DNA from 3 places in the Paenibacillus sp. LS-5 genome. Region 3 is predicted to be linked to each of the others. Evidence: riboswitches for the same ligand, from Rfam matches in the RefSeq annotation. Region 3 holds a riboswitch; each other region holds the start of a gene.
The links. Region 3 has a riboswitch for cobalamin ahead of AC0MA3_RS24090 (anaerobic ribonucleoside triphosphate reductase). Riboswitches for the same ligand answer to the same signal wherever they lie in the genome.
Positions count from the first base shown of each region.

Region 1 (4,653 bases), on a different contig from region 3:
CCCATGGGAGCCGTGATGATGCGCCTCGTCACCGTGGTGATGGTGATGATGATGAATAGAAGCTTCATCGCGGTATTTGCAATTGTCGCAGTTGGCTACAGTCAGGCCCGCCACAGTCTCATCTATCCGATCGATCAGCATGTCGGACAGCAGTGGGTGTGTGCCCAGATAGCTGCCTGCCTCTACTTCAATCTCCGGGTGTGCTGCGGTAAAACCGTTCACCGTTTCGTTGAACTGTCTCATCAGCACCCCGGTGAATAATAAATACGGAAGCACGATGATTTTCCGCGCTCCAAGTGCAAGGCACCGCTCCAATCCTGCGTTCAGCGAAGGCTTGGCCATAGCAATAAAGCAGGCCTCGACGCTTTTAAAGGAGGTTCTTTCCCAGAGCAGACGGGTCAGCTTGAAGAGGTCGCTGTTCGCATCCGGGTCACTGCCTCCGCGGCCCATGACAAGCACGATAGTATCTTCATCTGTGATCTGGTCCTTTTCCTCACTCAGCACAGCCGCTATCTCCTGCTTGCTGCTATCCGGGTGCGCAAAGTGGCTTTGGTGTGCGCGTACGATCGCATTATTAGTGATGTCTCCAGATTGCGCCCATTGTTCTGATGTCTGAATCGGCCGCGACAGCGCCATAGCTCCTGCAATGCGGTCTAACAGAATTTCCGCTGCTCTCTCCTGCACGCCAATAGGCCGGCCATATATAAATTCCATATCCGGATATTTCAGCTTCGCCTGATCCAGGGCCATCGGAATATCCAGCTTGGAATGTCCCGCCGCGAACAAAATAATCGGTACAACATAGACCTTAACGGCTCCTCCCCGGACACATAGATCTATGCCTTCGGAAATGGTTGGAGCCGACAACTCGATAAAGCAGGTCTCCATGATATACTCCGGCCTCCGGTCAGCCAGCAAACGGGTAAAGTTCCGCAGCTCCTCATTCCCCTCTTCCACACGGCTTCCATGTCCTACTAGCAGCACCGCCGGCTTCCGGCTGGCACCTTCCGGGTTCTGCAAAAGCACGGGTTCAGATTGAATCCCGCTCTCCTGGTCACCGCCAGCCAATGCCGCCAGCGACCAAGGTTCTGCTGCGGTCTGCAGCCGTTCATGCGGCTTCAGTACCTGCGTATCAGCGCCAAGGCAGTACTTGCGCTCATAGCCGCGTGGTGTAACTAAAAGGCCTTCATAGACTATGGTAGCTGAATTGCCGACGATTACAGTCGAGAGCATGCCGATCTCATGATTCAGCATATCCTGGAGCGTTGTGACGATGGTCTGCTGGCGGTCACGATAGGCGCTTTTTACGATACCGACCGGAGTGGCAGGGTCCCGGTAGCGTAGCAGAATCTGACGGGCTTCTTCAATTTGGCGTGTCCGCTTCCCGCTGCGCGGATTATAAAAGGCAATTACAAAGTCAGCCATTCCTGCTGCTTCCACCCGTGCCGCAATGCTCTCCCAAGGCGTAAGATGGTCACTCAGGCTAATCGTACAGGAATCATGCATAATCGGTGCTCCCAGCAGCGAGGAGCAGGATTGAATCGCCGAAATACCTGGAATCACTTCGACCACTACACCTGTGTCAGGTTTCCAGCCCCGTTCGATCAGCACTTCATAGACCAGCCCCGCCATTCCATATACACCTGCATCTCCGCTGGAGATGACAGCAATGGTCTGCCCAGCCTCTGCCCGGCGAACCGCTTCCTGGGCCCGGCTGACCTCCTCGGTCATGCCTGTTCCGACAATCTCCTGATGCCGCAGCAGCGGCCGGACCAAATCCACATAAGTGCTGTAGCCGATCACAGCCTCACTTTCTTCCAGCGCCGCCAAAGCCCGGCCCGTAATATGCTCCATTGCACCGGGACCAAAACCGATAATCAGCAGCTTTCCTAGTCTGTTCATTCTTGTTCCTCCATCCTTGATACAGCTTCGGTACTCAAAGCAAAAACTCCCGCCTTGTGGGGTGGGAGGTACATGTACGTATTCAGATCACAAAAAGAAGGCAGGCCCGCCGCCAAAACAAGCAGCGCCCCCTCATCTGTTCATCCATTCGTACACCGCTCCTATCCGCGTAGAGTCGTGTGTGCGCAAACAAGGTAGGTCTCCTGGCTCGGGATCATCGCCTGGCTTCGTCTTCCCCGGAGCTATCGCCGAGTGACTTGTTGAAGCCGGCTCTTCCTTACAGTGGCGGGACCGCTCGGGAGTTGCACCCGATTCCCTGTTATCCCTTGATATCAATCAAAGGCACCTTGTTTCGTCGCTGATTCATCCTGTACATCATAGCGGAGACCGCTCACGCATGTCTGTGATAAAAGTGCAGCGCAGGAAGCTTGTAAGAATGTCACTTGAGTAATATAATTATTAACTATAACGCTGTATCGGAGGCTTTTCATGAAACTTGATCTTACTGAAGAATCCCTGCCGGTGTACGAAGCATTATCCAGCTCTGTTCGACTGCATATGCTCCGTCTGCTTGCCGTCCAGCCCATGAATGTCAAGGAATTAGCCGGAGCGGTGCAGCTCAGCAGTGCGATTATGACCATGCATGTGCGTAAGCTGGAGGCTGCCGGACTTATCAGCACCCATATGGCTCCCGGACGGAGCGGCTTGCAGAAAATCTGCACAATAGCCGTGGACAATGCCGAGATTTTGTTCCCGGGACAAGGTAAAACAGAGCGTAAACGCCACCGTAAAGAGATCCCCGTCGGGCATTATTCCAATTTCCAGATCGAACCGACCTGCGGTCTGGCTACCACGGATCAAATCATCGGCAACTTTGACGATCCGCGTTATTTCTGGGATCTCGAGCGGATGAATGCCGGTATTCTCTGGTTTGGCAAAGGATATGTCGAATATAAAATCCCCAACTTTCTGCTATCCAGCCAGCAGCCAGAGGAACTGGTCATTACGATGGAGATTGCCTCGGAAGCACCATCCATTAATAATAATTGGCCTTCGGACATCACCTTTACCCTGAACGGGCACAAGCTTGGCTACTGGACAAGTCCCGGTGATTATGGAGACAGGCAGGGCAAATACACACCATCCTGGTGGCCAGCCCTCACCAATCAATACGGACTGCTCAAGCAGCTGAGGGTTACTCCAAAGGGTACTTTTATGGATGGCCATAAGCTGTCCGAGGTTACGCTTGAACAGGTGGGCATCCGCAGCAAACAATGGACGTTCATGCTGTCTGTGGAAGAAGATGCCGAGCATATCGGGGGTCTAACCCTCTTCGGCAAAGGGTTCGGCAATTATAACGAAGACATGCTGGTAGATTTATATTATACAGATATGCCAGACAGCAATGAGTCGGCAGGGTCTGCTTAACCCCCATATACGCACAAAACAAAGAAACCCCGAATTCCGCAGTTTATCAAACTGGTGGAATTCGGGGTTTCTGGGCTTAGCCAGGTTTAGCAATCGTTATACCGTTACAGCACGGCCTGGCGATAGTGTACCTTGTCTATTCGTTAACCGGCTGCCACAGGCCACCCCCGGGAAGCGGACAGCCCCTTGCCTTCAAACGGGCAACAACCGGTATGATGCAGCCGCAGGCGGTGCAGGTTACCCCATCCTGCAGTTTGGAGCAGGTACTGCAAATGGCGACCCGCTCCGCATACAACGAATCTGAAGCGGTGTTACCTTCATTGAACATCGAGGATGCCAGAATACGGGCGATCTGTGCATCTGTGACCTTATAGTCGTCCCGGCAGCCTTTACAGGAAGAGGTTGTGGCCATAGCAGTACTCCTTTTATGCGTTCGGTGTAATCTCCAGTACCGTTACCGACATCGCCGGCAGCTCCACAGTAATCGTATCGCCCTCCAGCTTGAAAGCTGTGAACGGCTGCGGAACGACAGCTTCCGGCTCGCTGAACGAGTTGTGGGCATCGATCGTTGCCCCGGCCAGAGTTGTACCGCTGATCTGAACGGCTTGGCCGGCGAGTCCGCGTAATTCCAGTGGAAGTACTGCTGAGGCTGCATGATTCAGGTTACAGAGGCTGACATGAATCACACCCTCTGCCGTTACCGAAGCTGAGGCGGATACTTCCGGAATCTCCTTACCTTCAAAGCTGTAAGATCCGCTCTCCTGAGTCAGATCGAGCAGTTCTGCATCCTGATGCACCTTGTACATATTGAATACATGATAAGTCGGAGTGAGCAGCATTTTCTCGCCTTCGGTAAGAATGACAGCCTGCAGCACGTTAATCGTCTGGGCAATGTTCGCCATACGCACACGGTCGCTGTGGTTGTGGAAAATGTTAAGTGTCAGTCCGGCAACCAGCGCATCGCGGATCGAATTCTGCTGATAGAGGAAGCCTGGGTTCGTTCCCGGTTCCACATCATACCAGGTTCCCCACTCATCAACGATCAGGCCGACTCTTTTCTCAGGATCATATTTGTCCATAATCACACTGTGGCGGGTTATCAGTTCTTCCATGTGCAGCGCCTTTTCCAGTGTCGTGAAATATTCCGAAGCTTCAAAGCCGGTAGCCGCACCCTTATGCTCCCAAGTTGCACCGGGAACCGTATAGTAATGCAGTGTGATGGAGTCCATAAACCGGGTGGCTTCGCGCATTAGCACTTCCATCCAGTAATAATCGTCCGAATTCGGTCCGCAGGCGATCCGGTGAATCTTATTGTCTCCATAG
Region 1 covers NZ_JBWAVA010000004.1:214,125-218,777, forward strand. Annotated here, with positions in the region: gene cobJ (precorrin-3B C(17)-methyltransferase) at 1-1,902, opposite strand, end outside; cobalamin riboswitch at 2,079-2,267, opposite strand; gene AC0MA3_RS08570 (ArsR/SmtB family transcription factor) at 2,392-3,330, shown strand; gene AC0MA3_RS08575 (DUF6171 family protein) at 3,467-3,742, opposite strand; gene AC0MA3_RS08580 (alpha-N-arabinofuranosidase) at 3,756-4,653, opposite strand, start outside.
Region 1: linked by a shared signal. The riboswitch ahead of cobJ (precorrin-3B C(17)-methyltransferase) and the one ahead of AC0MA3_RS24090 (anaerobic ribonucleoside triphosphate reductase) in region 3 are both predicted to bind cobalamin.

Region 2 (4,653 bases), on a different contig from region 3:
GCCATAACTACCGGGTCAAAATCATCGATTATTTCATTAACGGGATGCTGAATTGCCGGAACGCAGGCCGGGAAGATGTGCTGGCTGCGGCCTACGGTATAATCGAGAGCGATGATGCGCTGAGTGAGGATTTCTTCAAAAGAATACTGCCTCAGACGATCTTCCGCAAAGCGCTGTTTGAACCGTATCTGGAATCCAGACTTGTCGCGGCAGCCGGAACGGCAGATGTGCTGCGTATAGTAGCCCACTTCGGCCGGCTTCTCCCGGAGGTGCTGCAGCAGGTTTTTGTACGTGATACGGTTAAGGAATATTTGCTGGAGAAGCTGCAGCGGGACAATGATCCGGTAGCTGCGGTAGCCATGGTGCATGAGTCGGTTCAGAAGGCGGAGAAGGACCGGCGCAAAGGCGGCGGAATCCATCCTGAGGCCTTGTCGCTGCTGCAGGAGCTGGGAACGGCTGCTGACCGCTTCCTGCTGAACCGGATCTCGCTGGACGAGCTCTCCTTGGAGCAGCTGCTGGAGATTTCTTTCCTGCGCTACCGGGATACGGCAGACTGGCAGCCGCCGCTGGACGCTATAGCGAAGCGTAAAGCTAATGCTCTGCGCGCTGCGTACCGCTGGTTCGGGGAGGAGAAGCCGGATGAGGAGATTTTTGCCGGGTTGTCTCCCCGAGAGCTGGATGATGTGCAGCTGCTCGGACGGCGCTGGTTGAAGGAATCGCACAGTATTGAGCCATTCGAACGTGTGCCATTGGCCTTTTATCATAACAGTGAGCGGCAGGATGGACCGCTGGATTATGAGACGCTGATGGAACTGCTGAAGCGCAAGGCGGGCGGGGACACAGAGACGATCTACCGTTTCCTGGCCTGGTCGCAGGGCAATCCGCTATTTTCTATTTCGAATAAAAAGCTGTGGCCCGGGTATCGCCGGGCCGTTCTGAAATACTTCCTGAACAGTGACCGCGAGGCGTTCAAGAGCCGCGAATTCCGCAAAAGCTATGCCGCCGCCGCAGGCCCGGCGCTACAAAGTGTATACAACGAAGCGCGCTCCCAGCTGGCTTCGCCGCTGGCGCGGTGGGTCAGCCGCAGCCGATTTCAGATCCTGATCTCCGGCAGCATCCTGGGTATCGTACTGATTATTGCCATCATCGCAATGAGCATGCTGCGCGGCAGCGGGGATACCGCTGCGCCGGCTGCGACCCTGAGCCCGGTTCGGGGCACCACCACGAATGCGGGGGGACAAGTTCAAGCCCCGGCCTCTGTACGGCTTGCCGGCAGCGGGAACGAAGGCAGCGGAACAGCAGGCGGCGGAAATGAAAACGCCAAGCTGGTGTTCAGCTTTGCCGATGAGGCGGAATGTGCCGCCTTCAAGCCGGCGCAGATCATTGTGATGTCCGGTAACAACGTTACGGACACTTACAAGGTTGTAGCAACTGCGAGCAGTTGCCTGGCCGCCGGAGCTGACGGCGGGACTGGTGAAGCTGCCGCAGGGAACGGCGGCGGGACTGGTGAAGCAGCCGCAGGGAACAGCGGCGGCACTGGTGAAGCTGCCGCAGGAAAAAGCGGCGGCACTGATGAAGCTGCCGCAGGGAACGGCGGCGGCACGGGTGAAGCAGCCGCAGGGAACAGCAGCGGCGCTGATGAAGCTGCCGCCTCCCCGACAGCGGGAGCTTCGGGCGCGGGAACTCCTGCGCCCGTATATGAGGTGACGGTGGAGCTGGAGCCTGGAGCGAAGCTGGTGGAAGGTGATGTAATCACCGCCGGAGGCTATACGCTGAAGCTGCAGGCTAGTTCGGAGGGTACTCTGGATAGTACTCCAGGTAGTACTCCAGACAGTACGCCAGAGGCTACATCTGGGATCGAGCCTACTCCTTCAGCCAGCCCGAAGCCGGATGGGGAATAAGCAGCAGATTAGATTCTGTTCTGTATAAGAAGCCACGGAAATTTTTATTCTCATTCTGCTGTACAGAATACAACCAACCTGCAAATGCTGGTTCACACCGGCAGCAAAGAATAACTGATTACAATCCTGAACAGCGTGATATGCCGTACTAGCCCGGTATATCACGCTGTTCAGGATTTTTTGAAGTGAATGGATAGGGGCGGCACAGAATTGAAACAGCTTGTCTATAGACATACAGGGAAATAGTAGATATGATTATGAATATTAAAATTTAATAAGCTTTAGAAAAAGGTGCGGATTTTCTTAGAAACGAGCGCTGCCATTATAAGGCGGCAAAGCGGTTTCTTTGTGTGTAATCTGCTTAAAAGGGAAGGCCGGTGTAAGTCCGGCGCGGTCCCGCCACTGTAAATGCGGAGCAACTCTTGAAATGCCACTGTCTGCTGTTAGGATGGGAAGGCAAGGGAAGCAATGAAGCATGAGCCAGGAGACCTGCCTTTTTCGCTGTTGTTTCTATTCTTCGGGGGTAAGAATGCGGAACAGGTGCAATACAAGCAGACGGCTGCTTAAGAGTAATATTGTATAGCCGCCGTGCATTTTGTATCCTTCCCCGGCCGCCCTGTAAAGGGCGGTCTTTTATGTGAATATAAGGATTTATACGCTTCACGCCATTGATTATCCTTATATTTCTCGCAGAAACGGATACCGTCCTTATAAGGACGGCGCAGCCGTGTCTGCTTGTGTTGCCGCGCCTAGCGGAGGACGAAGGCTTCATCCATTTTATCCAAAGAAAGAGGTTAGCTATGAAGAACAATCTATCATCCAGGTTTACACGGCTAGGTTTGATCGTAATCATGCTGTTCGCGGTTCTGGGAGCGGCTGTAGCTCCGGGAGGACAAGCTTTTGCGGAGACGGGTACTGCAGCTGCCGCGAACTCCGGAAGTGCCGCCTCAACTATAACTGCAAAACAGGCAGCCAGCGTAGCTGATGCGGTCTATGCGACTTCTGAGTTTGTGCTGAAGAACGGGGTACAGTCGGATTGGCAGGCTATCGGCCTTGCCCAAGCCGGTTACAAGGTCCCGGACAGCTATCTAAAATCACTTGAAAGCAAAGTAACCGCAGCCAAGGGCGTATTCGCCAGAGCTACGGAATATGCGCGGATTACGCTTGCCGTGAAGGCACTTGGAGGCGATCCGGCTAATGTTGGCGGCTACAACCTGATTGAGAAGCTGTACAATAACGATAAAATCACCGGCCAGACGCTGAACAACGCAGCTTATGTGCTGCTGGCTCTGGATTCCGGAAGCTATAACATTCCTGCTGATGCCAAATGGACACCGGCCAAATTGCTGGCGGAGATTCTGGCTAAGCAGAATACAGACGGCGGCTTCACCCTGACTACGGGTGCAAGTGATCCGGATATGACGGCGATGGTGCTGACGGTGCTGGCTGGACATAAGAATGATCCGGCAGCGAAAACCGCCGGACAGCGGGCAGCAGCCTGGCTCGCTACCGCACAGGATAAGAATGGCGGCTACGGTGACAGCAGTGAAAGTGTTGCTCAGGCGATCATCGGACTGTCTTCCTTTGGTGTAGACCCTACGGGAGCGGAGTATACCCGTGGTAATGTGAATCTGATCGGTAAGCTGCTGAGCTTCAGCACAGCCGGCGGCGGGTTCACCCATACGGCTGGCGGAAGCTACAACCAGCTCTCAACCGAACAGGCGCTGGAAGCGTTGGTAGCTTACAGCCTGTACAGCACAGGCGGCAAACTGTATGATCTCAGCAGTGTGCCTGTGAAGAATCCTCAGGTTCTCGTGTCCGTTGCCATTGAAGGACCGGGTGGAACCCTTGGAGAGGGCACTGTATATGCAGGCAATGTGCTTAATGCGCTGGAGAAAGCAGCAGCGCAGAAGGGTGTGGCCCTGGTTAATGAAGCAGGCAATTACGTGACGGGGATCGGCGGCGTGACTGCCGGTGCTTTTGGCGGCTATGACGGCTGGATGTATGTGGTAGCCCGCGGCGGAGCGTGGATTTATCCAAGCGTAGGCATGGGCGATTTTACCCTGGAGGCGAATGACCGCATACTCGTCTATTATGGCGGGGATAACACACAGGTGGTGGAATCCGTGACGGTATCTCCAGCACAGCCGAAGCCGGGACAGGATCTCACGGTAAAAGTGACTCAAAAACAGTGGGTGTGGAATGAAAAGACCTTCACCTCCGATCCGGTCACATCACCGTCCTCCGGTGTGCAGGTAACCATCGGCGGTAAAACGGCTGTTACGGATGCAGCGGGTAATGCTATTTTTGCCGGCGGCGTGCCAGCGAATAAATATACGATCGTCATTACAGGGTATCTCAAAAACAGCACACCTGCGGTAGTCCGCTATTCGCAGCCGCTGACCGTGGCGTCTGCTGCGGCGGACCGTGCTGCTTTTACCGATGTGAAATCGATCTCCCCTTGGGCCCTGGAGTCCGTGTATACGGCTTATGACCGCAAGCTGATGGACGGTGTCAGTAAGAACAGCCTTATATTTGCTCCGAAGCAGAAGATTACCCGGGCTGAGTTCGCGGCGCTGCTGCTGAGACTGACCGGCAATGAGCCGTCCCCCGCATCTGCTGCCCAAGCTTTCAGTGATGTTAAAGCGAATGCATGGTATTATGGAGCAGTGAATAAAGCGAAGCAATTGGGTATTATTAGCGGAGTAACAGGAACAACCTTCAAACCGGACGGCCTGGTTACCCGCCAGGA
Region 2 covers NZ_JBWAVA010000012.1:113,713-118,365, forward strand. Annotated here, with positions in the region: gene AC0MA3_RS17775 (GAP1-N2 domain-containing protein) at 1-1,901, shown strand, start outside; cobalamin riboswitch at 2,223-2,412, shown strand; gene AC0MA3_RS17780 (S-layer homology domain-containing protein) at 2,702-4,653, shown strand, end outside.
Region 2: linked by a shared signal. The riboswitch ahead of AC0MA3_RS17780 (S-layer homology domain-containing protein) and the one ahead of AC0MA3_RS24090 (anaerobic ribonucleoside triphosphate reductase) in region 3 are both predicted to bind cobalamin.

Region 3 (4,653 bases):
ATCCAGATAGGATAATCGGGCAGCACGCTGCGCAGCTCCTGAATGAAGCCCGCAGCCTCCTCTGCCGAGAAAAAAGGGTCGCCGCCTGCCAGCGTCAGTCCGTCCAGCAGCGGATTCGCTGCTATTTCGGCAATGATCTCCCGCTGACGCTGGAGGGTGAACGGCTCGCCGAAATTAAAATTCCAGGTCTTGGGATTGAAGCAGCCCGGGCAGCGGTGGCGGCAGCCGCTGAGGAAAAGGACGGCCCGCATGCCTTCTCCTTCATTGATCGATTCCGGGTAGTAGCCGCATATGTTCATAGATGCTTAACGCGGTCCCTTACTTCGGCTTGCTTGGCGGCATTAAAGCGGGTCTGGTAGTCGCCGGTCAGGTAGCCGGTTACCCGGCGCAGGCGGCGGATATGCACATCGTTCTCATGCGCGTCGCAGGAAGGGCAATTGGTGCCAATCACGCCTTCGTAGCCGCAGTTCGAGCAGCGGTCCACGGGATGATTGATGCTGAAATAGCTGACCTGCTGTTCCAGCGCGTAACGGATGATCTTCACAAAAGCCGCCGGGTTGCTGCGTGCATTCCCGTTCAGTTCCACGTAAGAGATTGCCCCGGCATTGCAGTATTCATGGAACGGTGCTTCCAGGCTGATCTTCTGAGCAGCGCTCAGCTCATAATAGACCGGGATGTGGAAGGAGTTCGTATAGTATTCACGGTCTGTGATGCCCGGAATGGACCCGAGCACTTTGCGGTCCACCTTGGTGAACTTGCCCGACAGGCCTTCAGCCGGTGTGGCGAACAGCGTGATGTTGAGGTTCAGCTCCTCGCTCTTGCGGTCACAGTATTCCCGCATATGACGGACAATGGCGAGCGCCTTGGCATGGATCTCCATGTCCTCGCCGTGATGCTTGCCGTACATGGCCTTCATGCACTCAGCCATTCCGATAAAGCCAATGGACAGACTGCCGTGCTTCAGCAGCTCGCCAACCGAATCATCGGGAGCAAGCGCCTCACCCCCTTCCCAGACGCCTTCACGCATCATGAAGTCGGAAGCTTTGGCCTTCTGGGAAGCCTGGATGCGGAAACGGTGGAGCAGCCCTTCCAGAGCAATGTCCATGTAATGGTTCAGATCGTCATAGAAGCCTTCTTCGTCGGCGGCAAGGCGACGGCCTGTGGCCGTGCCGTAAGCAAGTCCGAGCCGCACCAGATTGAGCGTATTGAAGGACAGGTTGCCTTTGCCGGAGCAGTGGTTGCGTCCGAAGCGGTCACCCAGTACCCGTGTGCGGCAGCCCATGGTTGCAAATTCGGTATCCGGATCGGCCGGATCGTAATACTGCAGGTTGAGCGGAGCATCCAGATTGGCAAAGTTCGGATACAGTCTGCGGGCAGAGCATTCGGCGGCTTTGAGGAACAGTTCATAGTTAGGATCGCCCTGCTGCTGATTCACACCCTGTTTGCATTTGAAAATCTGGATTGGAAATACCGGCGTTTCGCCGCTGCCAAGCCCGTTCATCGTGGCGGTCAGCAGCGAGCTGATCACCAGTTGTCCCTCAGGAGAGGTGCATGTACCATAGTTGATGCTGGTAAAAGGAATCTGGCCGCCCGAGCGGCTGGACATCGTATTCAGGTTATGTATCATGCTCTCTGCCGCCTGCAGCGTTTCGCTTTCTGTTTCTTTGGATGCAAAGCGGAAGGCGCGCGGATACTGCTCTGCCAGATCACCACGGCTCATAGTGATTTCGCCAGCAATGTCCCCGGCTTGTCCTTCTTCGAAATATTCGAGTCCCTTGCGGAACAGCTTGGCGAAGGATTTGGTCACATAAGGGGCCAGGTCATAATCCAGCTTGTTGGCGGATACGCCCCCGTATTGGGCATTCTGCTGGGACTGGAAAATAATCGCCACAAGCGACATCGCAGTCATAATCGAGTTGGGAGGACGCACGCTGCCGTTGCCGGTGTTGAAGCCTTCACGTAGAAGACGGTCGAACGGGATAAAGATACAGTTGGTGGTTCCAATCGCGTATTGGTCCAGATCGTGGACATACACCACATTGTCGAGGGTAGCCTGCACCAGTTGCGGAGGCATCGTGAAGTTACGGGCATACCACTTGGAATACTCACTGCCGAACTTGCTCATTTTGCCGGAAAAGCTCTCTCCGTTCAAATTGGCGTTCTCACGCAATAGATCCAAATCCCGGCTGTCGATGATATCGCGTCCCAAATGGATAACTTCCTCTAATAGATCCTCCTGTGCAGCTTGTCCAACATTGTACCGTTTCTCCAGCAGCGTCATTGTATAGCTCTCCTCTCGGTATATAAGAACGTTCTGACATAACGACTGACATTGTAAAAAAAAGCATCTCCCGCCGAGGACGGCGGAAAATGCCCGGATGCGTAAGCAAATAGCCGAAAACCGGATATTTGCGGATGGTCTCCATGGAAAGAATCTTTCCCGCAGAAGCCGATACCTGAGCGCGATATGCTTATCGCATTCAGGTATCGGCAGCCTTTGTCTCCCATTCGGCGGGAAGGCTGAATCTGCTGGTGCAGGCCGCATGCGGACACCTCTCCTGTTCCTCGCAGGTGTATATGATGGTGTCCGGAAACAGGCAGGTCTCCTGGCTTCCGGTGAATCCTGTGAGGCGCCTTCCCAAGGGGCGATGCCCTCAGTGGCGTGAGCCTCCAGATACTGTTCTGCAGGGCTTGTAGAAGCCAGCAGAACACCCGGTTACAGTGGCGGGACCACAGCGGATTTGCACCGCGTTTCCCTATTAAGCTTCAACCCTCTTGAGAGAGCAAAGCACCTGTTTCCACTATATTTTGTTGTCGCTAGATAAAAATAACCCAATATCTTGTGTTTGTAAACATTTTTTTGCGAGTCCGCGCCCCGGGCGGGTTCCACCCGTTTACTCACAAATGATCCACAGATGATCCACAGATAACCTGGCATTCGTCCACAGTTCATCCACAGGTAATCCACAACTTGTGTGTAAATTTTGCCGAATCCGGTTCATAAATTGTCCAAATGTTAGGGGGGATTTGTGGGGGGAGGCGGGAGTTGCTACAATAGAAGGGACCAGGGACTTATATAACGAGTTTTATATAGGAGGGGCTTCAGAATGGCAATTGGCGAAGTAACCGTAATTCCGATTGGTACAGGCAGCACCAGTCTCAGCAGCTACGTGGCGGATATGCAGCGCGTGCTGGAGACAGTGGAAGGTATTACGTATGAGTTGACATCTATGGGCACGATCATCGAGGGACCGCTCACACGGATTCTTGCGGCAGTCGAAGCCTTGCATGAATCCCCTTTTCGTGCGGGAGCTCAGCGGGTGTCCACCTCACTCAAGATTGATGACCGGCGCGACAAGCCTTCCACAAGCCGCAGCAAGCTGGAATCGGTGGAGCGCAAGCTACAGGCGGAATAGTTCTGTTTAACTAGTGATAGAATGGGTTGCGTTTTTCCCTAGACGGGGTATAATGTATTTTGTTTGACAGAAAAGAGCTTTAAGCTGGTGTAGCTCAGGGGTAGAGCAACGCACTCGTAATGCGTAGGCCGGGGGTTCAATTCCCTTCACCAGCATCCTTAAGAACTCAATCATGGCGCGGCTTTCCGGGATTCCCGGGGGTCGTGCTTTTTTCATGTTATCCAGGTAATTCTAACAATCTTCTACCCTTTATTCTGGTAAAGTGTTTGTATAGTTGCACAGAACCCCATAGAGTCATACAATAAAGTAGTAGAAAGCACACACAATGCGCAGGCAAGGGCTTCATGCTCTTTCGCCGGCATCCCGATATAAATAGGCGGCGCAGCTTTCCGGATTTGGGGGCTGCGTTTTTGCTGTCCAGGGAGGAGTAGAGGCATATATGAGATGTCTGACTATCCGGCAGCCCTGGGCGACCTTAATTGCGCTTGGGGAAAAACAGTACGAGACCCGTTCCTGGAGAACGGCTTATCGCGGGGAACTGGCTATTCATGCGGGTAAAGGGATAGACAAATCAGCCTGCAGGCAGGAGCCGATTCAGTCGGCCTTGGCACGGCACGGATTCAGCACAGACAACCTTCCTCTCGGAGCCATTATTGCCACAAGCCGTCTCGTTGAATGCTATCAGGTGACGGTTACGGACGCTGAAACGGGCTGGCCGGGCGGTAATGAATTTATTTTTGGGGATTATTCGCAAGGGCGCTTTGCTTGGAAGCTGGAAGAGATAACGGCGCTTGCTCATCCGATTCCTGCAAAAGGCAGGCTGAGCTTCTGGGAACACCCAGTCCTGGAGGGAGAGCAGTGACCCCCCTGGAGAACTGGACAAGCTTTTGAAGTGGACGGCAATGATTGGAGTAACAGGAAATTTATTTGTAGGCCCAAGCCATTAATGGGTATGAACCGGCTGACTCGCGGGTAATCTTCTTATAAGATGCGTTGGTGCAGCCATCGTGTCCTCCGTGATCATCAGGATGAATAAGAAAGGGCGTATGCATAGGAAATGGGAAGTCTCCTTATTGCGTGGCTTTGTATGTTGTGTTTGTATTTTTCGTTCGAAGATAAGGTAAGCCGGAAAATTATCTTTCCCGTGGCACTGGTTGTTTTTTTCGGCACCCTGGGTTATTGGAAGTTTTTAATGTAATTTTTAGGTAGTTATCAGCTTGTTTTCAGGTTAAAGATA
Region 3 covers NZ_JBWAVA010000023.1:63,946-68,598, forward strand. Annotated here, with positions in the region: gene nrdG (anaerobic ribonucleoside-triphosphate reductase activating protein) at 1-299, opposite strand, end outside; gene AC0MA3_RS24090 (anaerobic ribonucleoside triphosphate reductase) at 296-2,281, opposite strand; cobalamin riboswitch at 2,580-2,811, opposite strand; gene AC0MA3_RS24095 (MTH1187 family thiamine-binding protein) at 3,108-3,416, shown strand; tRNA gene AC0MA3_RS24100 (tRNA-Thr) at 3,500-3,571, shown strand; gene AC0MA3_RS24105 (ASCH domain-containing protein) at 3,856-4,278, shown strand.